Regions from separate parts of the Psychrobacter sp. S1-30-MNA-CIBAN-0213 genome, predicted to be linked through region 1. Evidence: predicted binding sites of a transcription regulator. Region 1 holds the regulator's gene; the other holds the start of a gene.

The links. Region 1 encodes PhoB, which activates phosphate uptake and scavenging genes when phosphate is short. Its sites were predicted from a motif close to TGTCATNAANCTGTCATAA; they were not measured.
Region 2: AAEY87_RS03200 (inorganic phosphate transporter) is a predicted target of PhoB. The motif match lies at 4,231-4,249, and genes of this name have one in related genera.

What each region holds. Positions count from the first base shown of each region.
Region 1 covers NZ_JBEOPE010000014.1:43,302-53,286, forward strand. Annotated here, with positions in the region: gene fadB (fatty acid oxidation complex subunit alpha FadB) at 458-2,617, shown strand; gene fadA (acetyl-CoA C-acyltransferase FadA) at 2,845-4,017, shown strand; gene AAEY87_RS11995 (isochorismatase family protein) at 4,269-4,844, shown strand; gene AAEY87_RS12000 (DUF1287 domain-containing protein) at 4,944-5,546, shown strand; gene asd (archaetidylserine decarboxylase) at 5,662-6,501, opposite strand; gene dtd (D-aminoacyl-tRNA deacylase) at 6,623-7,078, shown strand; gene phoB (phosphate regulon transcriptional regulator PhoB) at 7,278-7,982, shown strand; gene phoR (phosphate regulon sensor histidine kinase PhoR) at 8,045-9,145, shown strand; gene AAEY87_RS12025 (M23 family metallopeptidase) at 9,214-9,804, opposite strand.
Region 2 covers NZ_JBEOPE010000002.1:331,976-341,960, reverse strand. Annotated here, with positions in the region: gene ubiE (bifunctional demethylmenaquinone methyltransferase/2-methoxy-6-polyprenyl-1,4-benzoquinol methylase UbiE) at 1-787, opposite strand, end outside; gene AAEY87_RS03210 (FFLEELY motif protein) at 952-1,665, opposite strand; gene AAEY87_RS03205 (ATPase) at 1,983-3,725, shown strand; gene AAEY87_RS03200 (inorganic phosphate transporter) at 4,447-6,054, shown strand; gene AAEY87_RS03195 (aminotransferase class I/II-fold pyridoxal phosphate-dependent enzyme) at 6,234-7,889, opposite strand; gene msrB (peptide-methionine (R)-S-oxide reductase MsrB) at 8,541-8,966, shown strand; gene AAEY87_RS03185 (glutathione peroxidase) at 9,033-9,521, shown strand; tRNA gene AAEY87_RS03180 (tRNA-Val) at 9,898-9,973, shown strand.

The sequences.
Region 1 (9,985 bases):
CTTGTCATAAGGAAAATGTCTGCTATTGATTTAACTGTTAATAATTTAATAGTGACTTGTGAGTCTGGCATTAGCTTGTGACAGTCGGGGGCATAATCCCCTACACTAAATGACGTCAAAATGGTCTAATGGTATAAAAGACCCGTAGTTAAGTTACTATTATGGATTGAACCTGCTACGGATTAAACCTGCGTCTAAATTTACGTTTGATTGAATATATTTATCATTAGACTTATATCGAAGCAAAAAATTAGGATAATAACGATGCGCCATGTCAATGAGCGCGGGATAATAAAGACATCATCACTGCTTAATTTAGCAAAGCATTAGCTTGCAAGTTGACAGTATTTTTACTCGTTTTATTAACAGCAACGAGCTATTCATTTTAATTCTAAAACGTAGCTTTTATGATTTGATTTTTATCAAATAGTTTTTATTACATAGCAAGGAGTTTGAAATGGTATATCAAGGAAATCGCATCACGGTGACAATGCTAGAGGATGGCATCGCCAATATGCAGTACAACGCCGAAAATGAGAGCGTGAATAAGTTTGATGCTGAGACCAATAAGCAGTTTACTGAAGCGGTCAGTGCACTTGAAAAGTCTGATGACGTCAAAGGTTTAATCGTCACTTCAAGCAAAGGCGTCTTTATCGCTGGTGCTGACATCACTGAATTCGTCGGCTCATTTAAGAAGCCAGAAAGTGAGATTAAAGAGTGGGTCGTTGGTATTAACGATACTTTTAATCGCTTTGAAGACTTACCGTTCCCGAAAGTAGCTGCTATCAATGGCGCGGCGCTTGGCGGTGGTTGTGAGATGACCTTAGTTTGCGAATATCGCGTCATGAGTGACAAAGCGATTATCGGTTTACCAGAAACTCAACTGGGTATCTTCCCAGGTTTTGGTGGTACGGTTCGTAGTACACGTGTGATTGGTATCGATAATGCTCTTGAATTGATTGCAACTGGTGCACCTAAAAAAGCGCTTGATGCACTAAAATTAGGCCTAGTTGATGCGACCGTACCTGCTGATGACTTACAAGATGCGGCGATTGACCTAGTCAAAAAATGTATCTCAGGTGAGCTTGATTGGAAAGCGAAGCGTGAAGAGAAACTGGTGCCTGTTAAATTAAATCAGCTTGAGCAAGCGATGGCGTTTAACAGTGCAAAAGGTATGATCTTTGCCAAAGCCAATCCTAAGCAATATCCGGCGCCTGCGCTTGCTATTGAAGCGATTGAAAAGCATGTAAATCTGCCACGTGATAAAGCAATCGAAGTCGAAGCGACTTACTTTGCTAAAGCGGCGAAAACGCCACAAGCAGAAAGCTTAGTTGGTCTATTCTTAAATGATCAATTGGTTAAAAAATTAGCGAAGCAGCACAGCAAGCAAGCACATGACATCAATGAAGCGGCTGTATTGGGCGCTGGTATCATGGGCGGCGGTATCGCTTATCAGGCAGCGAGCAAGGGCTTGCCAATTATTATGAAAGATATCAAGTCTGAGCAATTAGATCTTGGTATGGGCGAAGCCAGCAAGCTACTAGGCAAGATGGTTGATCGCGGTAAAATGACCCCAACCAAAATGGGTGAAACCTTGAGCCGTATCCGTCCAACGCTTAACTATGGTGACTTTGCTGAAACTGACATCGTTATCGAAGCGGTAGTAGAAAATCCAAACGTTAAGCGTGCGGTACTAAAAGAAGTAGAAGGCCTAGTAAAAGACGATTGTATCCTAGCGTCAAACACCTCGACTATTTCTATTACTTTCCTAGCGGAAGCACTTGAGCGTCCAGAAAACTTCGTCGGTATGCACTTCTTTAACCCTGTGAGTCGTATGCCATTGGTCGAGGTCATTCGTGGTGAAAAGTCTTCAGAAGAAGCTATTTCTACTACTGTTGCTTTAGCCTCTAAGATGGGTAAAGTGCCAGTTGTGGTGAATGATTGCCCAGGTTTCTTAGTGAACCGTGTATTGTTCCCATACTTTGGCGCATTTGACTTATTACTTAAGCAAGGCGCTGACTTCGTTCATGTCGATAAAGTTATGGAAAAATTTGGCTGGCCGATGGGTCCTGCTTACCTAATCGACGTCGTCGGTTTAGATACTGGTGTCCATGGTGCAGAAGTCATGGCAGATGGGTATCCTGACCGCATGAAGCCTGATTATAAAGGTGCGATTCAGCATTTATATGAGAACGAGCGTTTAGGTCAGAAAAACGGCGTTGGTTTCTATAAGTATGAAACGGACAAGCGTGGTAAGCCAAAGAAAGTGGCTGACGAAGCGACTTATGAGCTATTAAAAGCGACGACTGATAACGACAAGCAAACGTTTGAGGATCAAGCGATAATCGACCGCACCATGCTGGCTTTCTGTAATGAGACCGTACGCTGCCTAGAAGATAACATCGTTAGCACGCCATCTGAAGCGGATATGGCGATGATTATGGGCGTTGGTTTCCCGCCATTCCGCGGTGGTCCTTGCCGTTATATCGACCAAATGGGTCTAGATAACTACTTGGCACTGTGTGAAAAGTACGCATACCTTGGCAAAGCCTATGAAGCCCCGCAAAAGATTCGCGACATGGCAGAAGCAGGCGAAACTTTTTACGCAACAGCGTAATAGGCAGTCATTACTAGGATGAAGTGCAGTACGTTTGCTGGCGAAGCGGATAGCAATGGCTATATCGATAGCTTTGACCGCAAACGTACCGTTTTAGTCGGTTCAATGAAAGTTTAATACAGTCAGATTGCATACCAAGATACACATCGTACTGGTAGCGAGATTGACGAGTATAGAGCCAGATTGGATCGACAACACTGACAATAAAAATTGAAAAGGAAGATAGTATGACAACTTTAAGTCCAAAAGACGTGGTCATCGTAGATGGTGTACGCTCAGCGATGGGTAAAACTAAAAACGGAATGTTCCGTCACGTCCGCGCTGATAGCATATCTGCTGAGCTAGTACGTGCATTGGTTGAGCGTAACGACTTTGACCCACGTGACGTTGAAGACATCATTTGGGGCTGTGTCAACCAAACCCTAGAGCAAGGTTTGAATATCGGTCGTAACATCGGTCTGCTGGCTGGTATTCCAAAAACAGCGGGCGGCCAAACAGTCAACCGTCTATGTGGTTCTTCTATGCAGGCGCTACACACTGCTGCAGCTCAAATCATGACCAACCAAGGTGAGGTTTTCATCATCGGTGGTGTTGAACATATGGGCCATGTCGGCATGATGCATGGTGTTGATCTAAACCCTGAAGCGTCAAAGCATTATGCAAAAGCCTCAAACATGATGGGCTTGACTGCCGAGATGCTTGGTCGTATGAACAATATCACCCGTGAAGAGCAAGATGCCTTTGGTCTTGAGTCTCATCGCCGTGCATGGGCTGCGACCACTGAAGGTCGTTTTGACAATGAAATCATCGGTATCGAAGGTCATGATGCGACTGGTCGTCTGCAACTATGTACCGTTGATGAAGTAATTCGCCCAGATGCGACGATGGAGCAAATGCAAAAGCTACGTCCAGCTTTTGATCCTAAAGGCGGTACAGTGACTGCTGCTACCTCATCTGCATTATCTGATGGTGCATCAGCAATGCTAGTAATGAGCGCACAAAAAGCCAAAGATTTAGGTCTGAAGCCTCGTGCTCGTATTCGTAGCATGGCAGTCGCTGGTTGTGATGCGGCTATCATGGGTTACGGTCCTGTACCTGCCACGAACAAAGCACTTAAGCGTGCTGGCATGAGCATCGATGATATGCAAACCATCGAGCTAAACGAAGCATTCGCAGCGCAAGGCTTGTCAGTCCTTAAAGCCTTGAACTTGACGGACAAGCAAGACATCGTCAATATCAACGGTGGCGCAATTGCACTAGGTCATCCACTAGGCTGTTCGGGTGCTCGTATCACGGTTACCTTACTAAACGCTATGGAGCAGTCTGATACAGAAATTGGTCTAGCGACGATGTGTATCGGTCTTGGTCAAGGTATTGCTACTATCATTGAGCGTGTTTAATTTTCTAAACTTGTAGTAGCTTTGCAAGATTTCAGCATTTTAGAAGGAGCCTCCAGTCAGATGATTGGAGGCTTTTTTATTGGTAAATAATAATGAAGCCTCTATGACACAACGTTCGTAAGTTGTTAATAAAGAGGATGGTCATTGACGCATTGAACGAAATATGACTAAATAAGAGTATATCTAATAATTATAAACTAACAATTTAGTCTGCAGCGACCTGCTGCAAGCGTACAAGGAGTGTACCTAACATGGCCACTATGATTACCGATCGTACCTACCGCATTGCCCGCGAAAACACGCAAGCAATGCTTATTGATGTACAAGAGCGTCTAACGCCACATATCTACGATTACGAGAACATCGTCAAAAAAATATCGACACTAATTAAAGGTCTACAGGCTCTTGGTATTCCTATTATGCTCAACGAGCAATATAAAAAAGGGCTTGGTGATACGTTGCCTGAGATTTTTGAGCTTTTAGAAGGTGATAATGCTAAAAGTTTTGAAAAAGTTACGTTTAGTGCTTGCGACAACGATGATTCATGGCATTATTTAGCACAGCAAAATCGTAGTATCGTTCTACTATTTGGCGTTGAGACGCATGTGTGTGTCATGCAGACGGCGTTAGATTTACTAGATAATGGTATGCAACCAGTAATTGTCGGCGATGCTGTAGGGTCGCGCTTTCCGTACGATAAAAAACAAGCCATACGGCGTATTCGCCGCGCAGGTGGGGTCATTACTACTGTTGAGACTGTCTTGTTTGAGCTATGTCGCACTAGTAAAGATCCGGCCTTTAAGACCATTAGTAATCTGATTAAGTAGCTAATTATTATTAAAGATAACTATTATTAAATGAGCTATATAATGAATTGCCTAATCAGATGTTATTCAACACAAAATAAATAATACAAGGCACAAAGGATGAATAGGCTAACGCAGTACGGTTTAAAACCTCTCTTAGCAGTTGTATTCTCAGTGATGATGATACAGCCGGTGATGGCTGCCAGCCCTATTAGTAGTGGAAATAAGCTGGCGCTGGATGCAAAAAAACAGATCGGAGTGACAGTTAGCTATGATCCTGCCTATCGTCAAATGGACTTTCCACGCGGCGATGTGCCAATGGATACGGGCATAAGTACCGATGTAATTGTGCGCGCGTATCGTTTACAAAATATAGATTTACAGCAGCTAGTTAATCACGACATGAAGTCAAATTGGTCGGAATATCCAAAGACTTGGGGCCTAAAATCACCAGATAAAAACATCGATCATCGCCGTGTGCCCAACCTTGAAGTGTTTTTTGAGCGTCATGGTAAATCACTATCTATCACTGATAAAGACAGCTTTTTGGCAGGAGATATTGTGACTTGGCGACTACCAGACGGTAATTTACCACATATTGGGATCGTCTCAGATAAGAAGGCCGCCGATGGTACGCCGCTAATTATTCATAACATCGGAAGCGGTACTCAAGAAGAGAACATACTCTTTGCTTATCCTATTACTAAGCACTTTCGTTATTAACGTAGACGATAACTTTAGTATGACGTTCTCGGAAAGCACAGTAAATCTATAAGCAAAATAAAACCCAGTCAATAGCAATAAATACTTGCTACTAACTGGGTTTTTTAGTGGTATTTTATTCGTCAGTATTGGCCATACCTAACAACTGACCCATTTGTACCAAACTATTAGCCACCATGTTATCTTGCCAGTCAGCTTTTGCAGCTTTAGGCAATATGACAATAGCGGTTGAACCTAAATAAAAACGGCCAAGTTCATCGCCTTTTTCAAGTTTCATGTCATGATCAGCTTCTTGAATATCATCAGTACGCGTAATTTTGCCTGTTGCAACGGTTTCAATACCGGCGACAATCATGGCTCCAACCATTACGACTGCCGCTTTACCGTATGCCGTATCGAACATACAAACCAAGCGCTCATTACGTGCAAACAAGTCAGGAATATTGGCGGCAGTGGTAGTATTGACTGAAAACAGTGTGCCAGGCACATAGCGAGTTTTAGTCAAAGTTCCCGCAAATGGCATGTGTACGCGGTGATAGTTGCTAGGAGCTAGATAGACAGTAGCAAAGCTACCATCAGCGAAATAGCTGCCATCTTCACTATCGGCAAGTAGCTGTCCGATGTCGTAGTATCGACCCTTAGCCTGTAGCATTTTGTGGTCTTCTATCTGACCGAGCTGGGAAATTATGCCATCAGCAGGGCTTGCGATGCCATGAATGGTAGTATCAACAGCACGAGCATCATCTTTGAGTTCACGAGTAAAAAAATCATTAAAGCTTTCGTAAGCGTTGAGGCTCTGTCGTTCATATTCATCCAGCTTTACGTTATAAGCTTTGGCAAAGCTACGAATAAAGGCGCGTTTAACTATAGGATGACGACTGGCGGCTAAACGTCCGGCCACTTTGCTGATCTTTTGCTGCGGTACAAACTGCTGGATAGTGGTAAATAAAGTCATAACGGGTTACCAGAATAATAATTAAGATGAGAAGATAGAGCTGGAAAATAATAAGAAGTGTTTGTATTTTATCATGGTCAGCACTCAATCGTATGACCATAATTGTTTAAGGAGGTAATCTATGAAAGCACTTATTCAGCGGGTAAATCGTGCTAGTGTTACAGTTGATGAATGTTGTATAGGCTCAATTGAGCACGGAATACTGGCATATATTGGCTTAGGGCATGACGATAACTTGCAGAATGCAAAGCGGATGATCGATAAAATCCTCACTTATCGTATTTTTGATAATCATGATGATCCAGCTAAGTATGGCAAGCTAGATTTAAACGTGCAGCAGGTAGGCGGCGGGTTGTTGTTGGTACCGCAGTTTACTTTGATGGCGAAGACAGACAAAGGCCGTCGCCCTGATTTTGGCGGCGCGATGGCGCCTGATGCAGCACAAGTACTGTTTGAGCAATTAGTCGCTTATGCTAAGACCCAACACCCTGATGTTGCAACTGGTGAGTTTGCTGCTGATATGCAGGTCGAAAGTATCAATGATGGGCCGCTAAACTTTTTATTAGAAATAGTATAAGGTATTAAAGCGTGTACTCATTTTTATTACCATTTTTAAAATGAGGACACGCCCTAGAAGTTTAAAACGCGAATGTCATCAAACTGTCATAATTAATCCGTTTAATAAGCAGACATTAGTGAATGTTTATCGCCTTTTTTGCACCCTGAATTTTCCGTACCATATAGCTTTTACCAATGCTTAATAATAAGGTTGTCGTATGTATAATGAGCAGATTTTGATTGTCGAAGATGAACCAGCGATTCGTGAGATGGTTGTGATGACATTGGAGATGGCCGGATTTGATAGTTTGCAGGCAGCTGATGTCTCAGAAGCGCATCAACAAGTGGTGGATCATCGTCCTGCGCTGATCTTATTAGACTGGATGTTACCCGGAGATAAAAGCGGCATTGATTTTTGTCGCATGCTCAAAAGTGATGAATTGCTCGCTGAGATACCGGTCATTATGTTGACGGCCAAAAGTGAAGAGGATAGTAAGGTTCATGGCCTTGATGCTGGTGCTGATGACTATATGACCAAGCCCTTTTCAACACGTGAATTAATCTCAAGAATTAAAGCGGTATTGCGTCGTAGTAGTGCGCTGAGTGCTGATAAGCCTATCGAAATAGGTAAACTGAGCCTAGACCCCAAAGGCCAACGCGTTACAGCTAATGATAAGATCGTTGATATCGGTCCAACAGAATATAGGCTGTTGGCGTTTTTTATGAGCCATCCAGAGCGTGCTTATACGCGGACACAATTGCTAGATCAGGTTTGGGGCGGTAATGTCTATATTGAAGATCGGACCATTGATGTACACATCAGGCGTTTACGTAAATTATTGAAGCCCCACGACTGCGATACTTTAATTCAAACCGTTCGTGGTACGGGTTATCGGTTCTCTAGTCTCATTGAAAAAGTATAACCATTTTAAAAAACGGCACGTGAATCATAACGCAGTAGATAGTCGTAAGGATAATGAATTATATGATAACGCCTACGGAAAACGAGCAACAAAGTAAGCAAGAAAAGGGAAAGCAAGAGCAAGTTGCTCAGCAAGAAGTGCTGGGTCAACTTAAGAAAATCAGAAGCTCACTACGGGCACTACAAGATGCAGTAATTTTGCTGAATGATGATGATAGTCTGGAGTGGTGGAATCAGGCCGCAGAGGATTTGCTATTACTGCAAGCAGCCGATCAGGGCAAGAGCATTTTTGACTTCATTACCGTACCTGAATTTCGTCAGTACTATCAGACGATGACGACACCTAACGATGGGGTTCATATGGCGTCATGGCGAGACCCTAAGCGTTATTTGAAATGTGAGCTCACGCCTTTTGGTGACGAGAAGTTATTGATTATTTATGATGTGACTCGCTTGCATCATTTAGAGGAGATGCGCCGCGATTTTGTGGCAAATGTCTCGCATGAGCTCAGAACACCACTAACAGTGCTCATGGGCTATCTCGAAAACTTTTCAGATCAGCCCGACATGCCATCGCAGTGGCGGCGCGGTTTTGAGCTGATGACCCAGCAGACTGCACGGATGAATAGAATTGTTAATGACTTATTGCTGCTCTCTCGAATCGAAATCGAAGAAACCCATGAGCTGAATTATATCGATATGACCAAGCTACTGACTCATATCTATGATGACGCGCAGGCCTATAACCAAGAATATAATCATAGCATTCACCTGCAGATAGACACCTATGATGGATTGTATGGGTCAGAGATGTACTTAAATAGTGCCTTATCTAACTTGGTGATTAACGCCATTAAGTACACGCCAAAAGGTGGCAATATAGCCATTAGCTGGACTAGAACCTCAGACGGCTGCCGCTTCGCCGTCGAAGATAATGGCATTGGTATAGCGCCGCAGCATATTACGCGCTTGACGGAGCGCTTCTATCGCATTGATAGTGGTCGCAGTCGTGCCACAGGCGGGACCGGGTTGGGACTAGCGATTGTGAAACACGTCTTGTATCAATATGATGCCAACTTGCAAATTGAGTCGATGGAAGGCAAAGGCTCGACTTTTAGTGCAGTATTCCCAGCTGCCCATGTTCGGTCAGCGCCTACGGACTGATACTACAGTCGATCTCTACCATGTGTAAGCAGCCGTTAGTATTGGCCAGTTTTACACACCTATGCGCGCTAATCTTTTTGCAAAAATGGGTAGGGGTTAACTGCGCTACCATTGATATAAATACCGTAATGCACATGTGGCGGTGTGCCTTTTGCATTGCCACTGTCGCCGACATAGCCAATGATATCGCCAGCATCAACCCATTCATTAGGCGAGATATCGGCATAATCTTCTAAATGCGCATAATAATGTCCTGCGCCGCCAGGACCTACGATGACGACTACTTTCCCACCTAAATTATTTTCACCAACTTTTCTGACAATACCTTGCGTCGTTGCCTGTATTGGCGTGCCTCGCGGTGCAAAGATATCTATACCTTCATGCGTGCGGCCTTGGCTACGCGCAGCGCCCCACGTATCAGTTAGGTGCTGTTTTGGTAGCGGACTGGGTAGGCTGTTTTCTGTCGGCAACTCTTGTTGTAATAAACTAAGTTGTTGCCATTTCGCTACTACAAACGACTGTGTTTGTTGGCTGATGCTCGGTAGTAGTTTGTCTAATACAAACAATAGCACCAATAAAACAGCAGCTCTAATTAATACGCTTAATGCACGGCGCAAAAACTTTGGCTTGGGTGGCTGTTGATTTAGATTCGCTGGCATCGACATCTCTTGGGTTTTATATTAAGTTTTTGCATTCATTTCAATTGATATTATAAGAGTCTCGCTCTATAACGTTTGTATCGCATTGTTATGCCTAGTTGTTATATTTGGCTTTTAGCCCCATAAACATAACGTTTCTTTTAAAATCTTATGTAAAACATCACGTAGATAAAATACCATG
Region 2 (9,985 bases), on a different contig from region 1:
GACCGAAGCTGATCGTCAATAAATCAAAGCTCTCATCTTCGAATGGAGCAAGCGTTTCGGCATTGGCAAGGACGAAGTCAACGTTGTTGCAACCAGCGTTAATCAAGCGCTCACGACCAACTTCAAGCATGGCTGCGTTGATATCTGATAAGACCACATGACCATTACGACCGACTTCGCGGCTAAAGACTTTGGCCAAATCACCAGTACCACCAGCAATATCGAGTACATGCTGACCAGCACGTACGCCAGACAAGCTAATGGCAAAGCGCTTCCAAAGACGATGAATACCAAAAGACATCAAATCGTTCATGATGTCGTATTTTTTGGCAACCGAAGTGAACACGTCAGCCACGCGCGCTTGTTTTTCAGCTTTATTAACAGTTTTATAACCGAAGTGAGTCTCTTCTGCACCATCGGTATCAGGTGTATGTGGGTTATTAATATCATCACGTTGGTTAAAGGCAGCTTGCTTTGCCGCTTGTGTATTTGAGGACTGCGCTGAAGTTTTACTCATTTCATTATTGTTTGGCATAGTAGTTTGCTGACCTTGCGGCGTTCCTGTCGGTAAATCTTGTACTTGCGTGAAGTCGCTATTATTGGTATTTGCTGTGACTGTACTATTTGATACTGAATTATTAATCGATGTATTGTGAGTAGGGTTCTGACGAGCTTGAGCCTTCGAGCTAATGTTTTTAGTATGAGCAATACTATCTTTGACTAATTTATCTTGGATATGGCCGTTTGTAGTGAACTTGTGATTGGTCTTTTTTAAGGTGTCGGTCATAGAATTATCCTGTGGCTTATTTTTATGTCTATTTGGTAGTGACAATTATTTAATAATAATTATTATCTTTCCAAATGTAAAAGCATTTTGCTAGCACTTAAATGATCAATAGTTATTGACCAATATTGTGCGCGCAAAATGCCCAATTCAGTGCCTATTTTAGCCTATGATACAGCAAATACGTCAACGTTGCCGTCACTATCAGTATTGTGAACTTGATCGATAATTTTCAGTTCGCGCTCGCAGAATGGTTCAATAAAACTAGCCACACTTTTGAGAGGTTTCATCGCTGTAAAACCTGCATCGATAAAGTCGTATAATGGCTGATAGCCACGACTATATGCCGTGCCTTTAGCAAAAGAAAAAGCCTTACGTAACATAAATGAGTTGAGATATTTGTCGGTACGGTAACAGACTTCTTTAAGATTGTTAATCTGAACACGGCGTTCATCTGCTTCATTAACAGCGCGGTAAGCTTTAAGCATATTCTCTTCATTGACTGGTAGATCTTGCTCTAGCAACCATTGCGCCAAGTGCATATCCAGCTCAATCGCCAAAATAGCTGCCTGTACCGCCATAGTACCAGTCTCTAATACGGACTCTTTGGCAAGTCGCTCAAGCTTTTTCGCTTTTGGAAGAATACGCTCTAGTTGTTTGGCCAATAGCTTGAACTCCTCACCCCCATATAGTTTGGTGAGAAAATAGCTTGCCATCGGCTTGTTGTTTGGCTGCTCAAATAGCTCTGAATGGGTGCGTTGAATACGCGCGCGTTGCCATGCTTGTACGTCATTAAGCTTAGCATGTAATGCTTCATCATCGTGATAAGGTAATGCCCAGTAGCGCGTTAAATGCTGTTGTAATTCAGATAAAGCAGACATAGCAATCCGTCCTGTATAGGTAAATGTGTATTTTCTAAATGGAAATGGCTTTTATTTTAAAGTTATAAATAGTCGTAAATAGCATCGCTAACGTAATATATTACCTTAAAAGAAATTAACACAGAATACAAATGTCAAACTGTTACATAGCACTGTTATTTCCTGCTCAAACGGATGCTATTATTATTAAACAGTAATAATTAATAAAAGCGCTTATAAAAATAAAATGGAATTAAGATATGTCTAATAATAAACAAGATCCTGTTCAGCATAAAGAGCAATCTAAAGATCAGAAGCTAAAAACGGTAAACAATCAAATGAGCAAGCAAGTGATAGATCAGCGTTTGACTCTCAATCCCCTGAGTCAGTTTTCGATGGATAAGGATGCGCTTAGGTTGGCATTGGTGACTGCACAATACGCCTTGCGAGCGACCCGACAACAAACGCCGCCAACCGTCAATAAACCAACCGGGCTTCTGGTGCTGGTCAATGGGATGGAGCAGGCAGGCAAGGGCACTGCTGTCAAGCAATTGCGCCAGTGGGTCGATCCGCGATTATTAAAAGTAGAAGCAACGATTGGTCACCCGCCTCTCAAATACCAACCTATTTGGCAAGCTCATACAAAGGCCATGCCGCGTCATGGTGATGTCATGGTTTATTTTGGCAACTGGTATGCTGACCTGCTATATAACGTGATGCATATGGCAACCGTAGCCATTCAGGATGAGGATATTAAAAAATCAACGCGTAATAAAGGTAAACATTCCAAAGATAAGTGCTCTAAGCATAAAGCTATTAACTACAATGATTCAGATAAACATCAAATGCTACCTATTGCTAAATGGCAAGATTATTTGCAGCAGCAGCTGATTAAGTTGCAGATATTTGAGCGTGATCTAGCGGCGAACCAAACCAAGATACTGAAGTGCTGGTTTCATATTGATGTGGATACCTTGCAGGCACGTTTAAAGGATAAAGAGGCCGATCCACAGTTTTTATATCAAATTGATTGGAGTGATACCGAGATATTAGCGCAGTTTAATCATGTTGCAGTGGCGTTATTAAGGCAACAAGATGACTGGGTCATTATTGATGGTAGTGATAAGTCGCAGGCCGCGACTGACTTTTGTCATGAAGTATTGCAAGCTATGCAGATGGCGCTTGCGAGTAGCGTTCCTGCAGATGATGACAAGGCTACTGACGAAATTACCGATGGAATGGCTGATAAAGCCACTAATGCTAGCGAAAACAACACTAATAACATTAATAACGATAGCGATAACAGCAATCAGAACTTTGCATCTAAAAACCCTGAATCTAGGAATTTTGTACCTGTAAAGATACCTGAGAAGCTTATAGAGATTGATGCTCCAGATGTAGATAAGTCAGATTATAATAAGCAACTTGCGAAGAAGCAGGCCAAGCTTGCAGAGTTACTACGTGCACGCAAGGGTCGTCATGTGGTATTTGCCTTTGAAGGAATGGATGCTGCTGGCAAGGGCGGTGCTATTAAACGGCTTGTCGCACCACTCGATCCACGTGAGTACCAAGTTTATAATATTGGCGCACCGATGTTATATGAGTTGCAGCACCCATATTTGTGGCGATTTTGGACGAGTCTGCCAAATGAGCAGACTGATCGTATAAGCCGTATCGCTATCTTTGATCGTACTTGGTATGGACGAGTATTGGTGGAGCGTGTCGAGGCGTTAACAGACGAGGCAGTTTGGCAGCGCGCCTATGATGAAATTAATCGTTTTGAAGCAGATCTAACAGCAGCAGGAACGATTGTTATAAAGTACTGGCTTGCTATCGATAAAAAAGAGCAGTTAAAACGTTTTGAAGATCGCCGCGAGACCCCGCATAAGCAATTTAAACTAACTGATGATGATTGGCGCAACCGTGATAAATGGCCAGACTATGTGCAAGCAGCGGCTGATATGCTGGCACGTACTGATACAATCGATACACCGTGGTGCGTAATTGCAACTAACGAAAAGCGTCGTGCACGTTTAGAGGTACTAGACCATGCTATTGCACAACTAAAATCCCGCTCATAGATATTACATTAAGTACGATAGCATTATTACAAAGCAACTGAAAAGAGATTGGGTTTAGAACGTCTTGATATTAATACTTTATATGTTTTCTTTGACAATTCACCGTGAATATTGATAATAGGGCCAACAATAACTGAAGATTCTATATACTCTTATTTAGCCTAAGAAAAAGTAAGCAGTATAAAGACAGCTGATGCAGATATCTTCAGTTACAAATCTTATAGTATCATTATGCATTATGTTCAATTATTTAATATAATAGGCACGTGCTCGCAATGGCTGAATAAGCAATCTGCTAATTTCAGCGCAAAGTTATATTACAAATGGGTTATTAGCCTTATTTAATAGCAATAATTAAGTTGTTAAAATTGACAGTATCATGAACATAGCTATCATGAGTGAATATTTAAGCCGCAAGATGCTTTAATCAAATGATTTAGCGTTATACCTTGCGGCTTAGTAGTATGTTAGACGCTCTAATTTCTATCGCACGTTTATAACGTGAAAAAGTCAATATAATGACAAAAAATCGATAAAAATCTACAAGCCAATAAATTTCTAAAAAAGTACTTAAAGCAGTGCTTCAAAACAGTATTCAAAAGAACCATGTCGCGCATATGATGTCATGATTTTAATCCTCCTCTGACATAGATAGTGTTATGCGTTGCAATGTTATCAATCGCAAGTATTTTCAATCAGCTTACGCAAGGCGTATTAATTTATGGGTATTAGCAGCAGTTCTACAGAGCCGACCAAACCAGTTGGCAATATGAGAATCAATCTATTTTTTGCTATTTTACTGATTGCGATGACCAGCTATTTTTTATGGTGGGGATTCGATTACACCCTGCGTCAACAGACGACGCTATTCATTGTTGCGACGGCTTTTGGTGTCTTCATGGCATTCAATATCGGTGGTAATGATGTCGCCAACTCTTTTGGTACCTCAGTAGGTTCTGGCACCTTGACTATCCCGCAAGCGTTATGTGTGGCAGCGATATTTGAAGTGTCGGGGGCAGTACTGGCTGGTGGTGAAGTGACCGATACTATTCGAAGCGGAATTGTAGATTTAGATGGTCTGAGTGTCACGCCCAATCAGTTCATCTATGTCATGCTTTCAGCTTTGATTGCTGCTGCATTTTGGCTGTTGTTTGCTACGCGTAAAGGCTTACCAGTTTCAACGACGCACTCCATTATCGGTGGGGTTGTTGGTAGTTCCATTGTCCTTGGCATCACTCTGGGCGGTACTGAGATGGCGCTATCAACGGTAGATTGGGGAACCGTTGGAACTATTGCTATCTCTTGGGTATTGTCGCCGCTACTAGGTGGTGTTCTGTCCTACCTCCTATATGGACGGATTAAGAAAAACATCATTGAATATAATGATAAAACAGAGGCACACATTGCGACACTCAAAGGCAATAAAAAAACCTTAAAGCAAAATCATAAAGAGTTTTTAGACGCTCTAACAGAGTCAGAGCAACTCGCTTATACTTCAGCGATGTTACGTGACCAAGAAATCTACAAAGATGATGATTGTATCGTTGAAGAATTAGAAACCGATTATTATAAACGGCTTTATGAAATTGAAAACGAGCGCAGTAACCTTGACACGCTAAAAGCACTCAAACAATGGGTACCTATTATTGCCGCTGCAGGTGGCGCAGTAATGACTTCTCTAGTCGTCTTTAAAGGCTTGAAAAACGTCAATAACGGCTTGACGACCCTGCAGGGTTTTTTAATCATGGGGATGATAGCGGCGTTGGTGTGGCTCGCGACCTTTATCTATACCAAGAGTATCCGTGGTAAACATAAAGAAGACTTGACCAAAGCGACGTTTATTATGTTTAGCTGGATGCAGGTCTTTACCGCATCAGCCTTTGCATTTAGTCATGGTTCAAATGATATCGCTAACGCTGTCGGTCCATTTGCAGCGATCATGGATGTGATTCGTACTAATAGCATTTCTACAGAAGCTGCGGTACCACCTGCTGTGATGCTGACCTTTGGTGTGGCACTTATTGTTGGTCTTTGGTTCATTGGTAAAGAAGTTATCCAAACAGTGGGTACAAATTTGGCAAAAATGCATCCTGCTTCTGGTTTCTCAGCTGAATTGGCTGCCGCTGCTGTGGTTATGGGTGCATCGACGATGGGTCTGCCAGTATCGAGCACCCATACCTTAGTAGGTGCGGTACTGGGTATTGGTATTGTTAATAGAGATACCAACTGGAAACTCATGAAGCCGATTGGTCTGGCTTGGATCGTTACTCTTCCTGCAGCGGCTTCAATGTCTGCAATCAGTTATATCGTATTGGTCAACATTTTTTAATGCTAAGGTTGTAAAGTTGGTAAATCAGACTTTATGAGTTAGGTAAACACAATAAAAAACGCTTATCCGTATTTTGCAGATAAGCGTTTTTTTGTATTCAAGTTAAAGCTGAGTATTTAGAGCGTGACATCAATTAGTCATTTTAAGCCTCACGATCTAGATGATGACATACCCTAGATTTAAGCAGTACCGAATTGCTGGCGTTTTTTGGCAAAGAAGCGATCTAAGCGATCCATAGCGTCTTCTAAATCATGCAGGTTGGGCAAGAACACCACGCGGAAATGATCAGGTGCATCCCAGTTAAAGCCAGTACCTTGCACCATTAATACTTTTTCCTCTAGTAGCAGCTCCATCATAAACTGCATGTCATCCTCTATAGGATAAACGGCAGGATCCATCTTTGGAAAGCAGTAAAATGCGCCTTGAGGCATGGTGCAAGAAATGCCTTTGATAGCATTAAGACGTGAAACAGCCATTTCGCGTTGCTTATGTAAACGTCCTTTTTCTGAAGTTAATTCTTTCATACTTTGATAGCCACCCATCGCGGTCTGAATTGCATACTGTCCTGTGACGTTTGAGCATAGGCGCATGGACGCAAGCATGTCCAAGCCTTCAATAAAATCGCTGGCATGTTGTTTTTTACCAGAAACCATCATCCAGCCAGCGCGAAAGCCTGCAATCCGATGCGATTTAGATAGTCCGTTATACGATAAAATAAGAACCTCATCAGACAAGGTACTCATTGGCGTATGCACCATGTCGTCATAAAGCACGCGATCATAAATCTCATCTGCCATAATGACCAAGTCATGCTCAATGGCAACTTCAATGATTTGTTTGAGGACTTCATCTGAATAAAGCGCACCCGTAGGGTTATTAGGATTGATGACGACAATGCCTTTGGTCTTGCTAGTAATCTTTGATTTGATATCTTCAATATCAGGATGCCAGTTGTCTTCTTCATTACAGCGATAATGCACTGCTGTACCGCCAGCGAGATTGGTTGCTGCTGTCCATAATGGATAATCTGGCATCGGAATCAAAACCTCATCACCATCATTCATCAACGCCTGCATAGTCATGACGATCAGCTCAGAAACGCCATTACCTAAATAGACATCACGCACGTCTACGGCAGATAGCAGGCCTTTTGATTGATAATATTGCAGTACAGCTTTACGTGCCGAAAAAATACCTTGCGAGTCTGAATATCCAGTGGCTTCAGGCAAGTTCATTGCTACGTCGCGCAAGATTTCGTGCGGTGCGCTAAGTCCGAAGGGAGCAGGGTTACCAATGTTTAGCTTTAAAATACGCTGACCTTCTGCTTCCATCTTAGTCGCTGTTTGTAGCAATGGCCCACGGATGTCGTAGCAAACGTTTTGTAATTTAGTAGATTTTTTTAGTGATGTCATAGTATTACTACCTGTAGTTATTTTATTTTTTGAGTCTGCTTGCTGGTCTGTTGATTGTATTGCGCTGCTAGCTTCCTTACTGACAGTTTTTTCTTGTGAATTATAAGATGAATGATGACTGGCTTGAGTATCTGATGGGCTAGCTGGTCTATCGTTGTTAATAGCGTCTTGATTCTTGTCGTCATTCTTTAGGTCGCCACGAAGTAAGTAACCTTCGCTACATCCCAAGATACGTGCGAGAGTTGGCAGTTTGGATGAGACGATACCGTTAGTGCCACGCTCCCAATTGGAGATCGCGCCGCGACTAACTTTTGCACCAGCTTCAGTCATCGCTTGAGCCAATTGCTCAGCAGTAAGACCCTTATCTCGACGCAACTGTACTAAACGTTCGGCTTGTGTCAGCTTGTCCTTAGTATCACTCATAATCGTCCCAGCCTTCTATTTTGTTAGAGCTGTTTTAATGACTCTAATTAGGTGTTTTTAATAAATTAAGATTTTAATTGGTATGGAATTATATTTTCACTGTGTCTATTGCAAGATATTATTGCATTATTTACATGGATGCAAGTTTTTTAACAATTGATAATGCAAGTTATTCTTGCATTAAGTTAAGTGAGAATGTAATGGTAGTTTCAATAAGATTATAAATATCATCATAGCTAACATAGAAATTAGTAATCTGCATTAAATAAACTGGAAATGACACAGGTTCTAATCGTCACATAGTGTTGTTATATTCTTTATAATCATGATGTTATTAAAGTTTTAACTAGCTTATTAGTGTTTACCTCACAGCTCGCATTTTTACGTGTAGATTTGGTAAATGTAGAGAAGGATTTATTGTGTAATCATGGTGAATTGCTATATCTTATTTATCTACTATGCTGAGTACTACATACATTCATTAACAAATACGGGCAGCGGGTTTTAGATACTTGCCTTGAATAACTGGCTTATAACCAACAGATAAAGAACGTTAGATTAGTCTCTTAAAGTGTTCGCAATAGTACTTTATTAACAGGCTAGATAATAATTGGCAGACTAGATAATAAATACTCAAATTAAGGATAGACCATGCAAGACAATCAACTTAGCAAAGAAGAGATCAGCCAGTTAACTGAAGCTGACTGGAAAGAACGCCTGAGCGCCGATGAATATCACGTAATGCGCGAGAAGGGTACAGAACGTCCATTTACTGGCGTTTACAATGATACTGAGGATAAAGGTATCTATCGTTGTAAAGGCTGCGGTGCTAATTTGTTTGACTCTGCGAGCAAGTTTGATGCTAGCTGCGGTTGGCCAAGTTTCGATCAAGGGATCGATAACAGTGCTATTGAAGAGCATGTTGATAATTCATTGGGCATGACTCGTACAGAAGTCACATGTAGCAACTGCGGTGCACATTTAGGTCACGTATTCCCAGATGGGCCAAGTGAAACGACAGGCATGCGCTATTGCATCAACTCAGTTGCTATCGATTTGGACGAAGCAGACAAGTAGAATAAGTACTGTTAAGACGACTACATTTTGCACCATTCAAGTAAGTGATTAAAACAAGGATAGCTGATGAGCACTATTTATGATTTTACGGCTGAGCGTGTAGATGGTACGCAGCAAGCGTTTTCTGACTACCAAGGTAAAGTGCTGCTGCTGGTTAATACTGCCAGCAAATGTGGCTTTACGCCTCAATTTGAGGGTTTAGAAGCACTTTACCAGCAGTATAAAGATCAGGGGTTAATGATCATCGGTTTTCCTTGTAATCAATTTGGTAGTCAAGATCCAGGCACTAATGACGAAATTGGTGCGTTCTGTCAAAAGAACTATGGCGTGACCTTTCCTATGATGGCCAAGATAGATGTCAATGGTGACCATGCTCATCCTATCTTTGAATGGCTTAAAGAACAAAAGGGTGGGGTACTCACAGATGGTATCAAATGGAACTTTACTAAGTTTTTAATCGGTCATAATGGACAGGTAATCGATCGCTATGGACCAACGACCAAGCCTGAATCAATGAAAGCTGATATCGAGCGTGCATTAGTAGCCGCTAAATAGTTTGAATAACTAAAATAGCTTTATATTGCTAAAAATATAAAGCTAATTAAAACAATTGCTTGTCGAATTATTAAGTAATAATGCAAAAAATATGGAATAAAAGGTCAAATAGTATTTGACAGGCAGTTGTAAATCTATATAATACACACCCACAGCAAGGGGCTTTAATTAATAAGTTCTGAGTTGTTAGAAATTATCGTTAAGGTATTTCGATATTAACTAGAGCGTGACTACTTTAGTTAATAAAAGCTTTAGAAAATTCTATTTAAAGAATTTTCTCTTGTAGTAAGATATAGGAAACGAGTTTTATAGAATTTTCAGATACGAAAATTCTCTTGCGCTCGGATGAAGCAGTGCTTCATTTATTCCTCGCTCAGGGTGATTAGCTCAGTTGGTAGAGCGTCTGCCTTACACGCAGAATGTCGGCGGTTCGAATCCGTCATCACCCACCACTTATTAGCAAG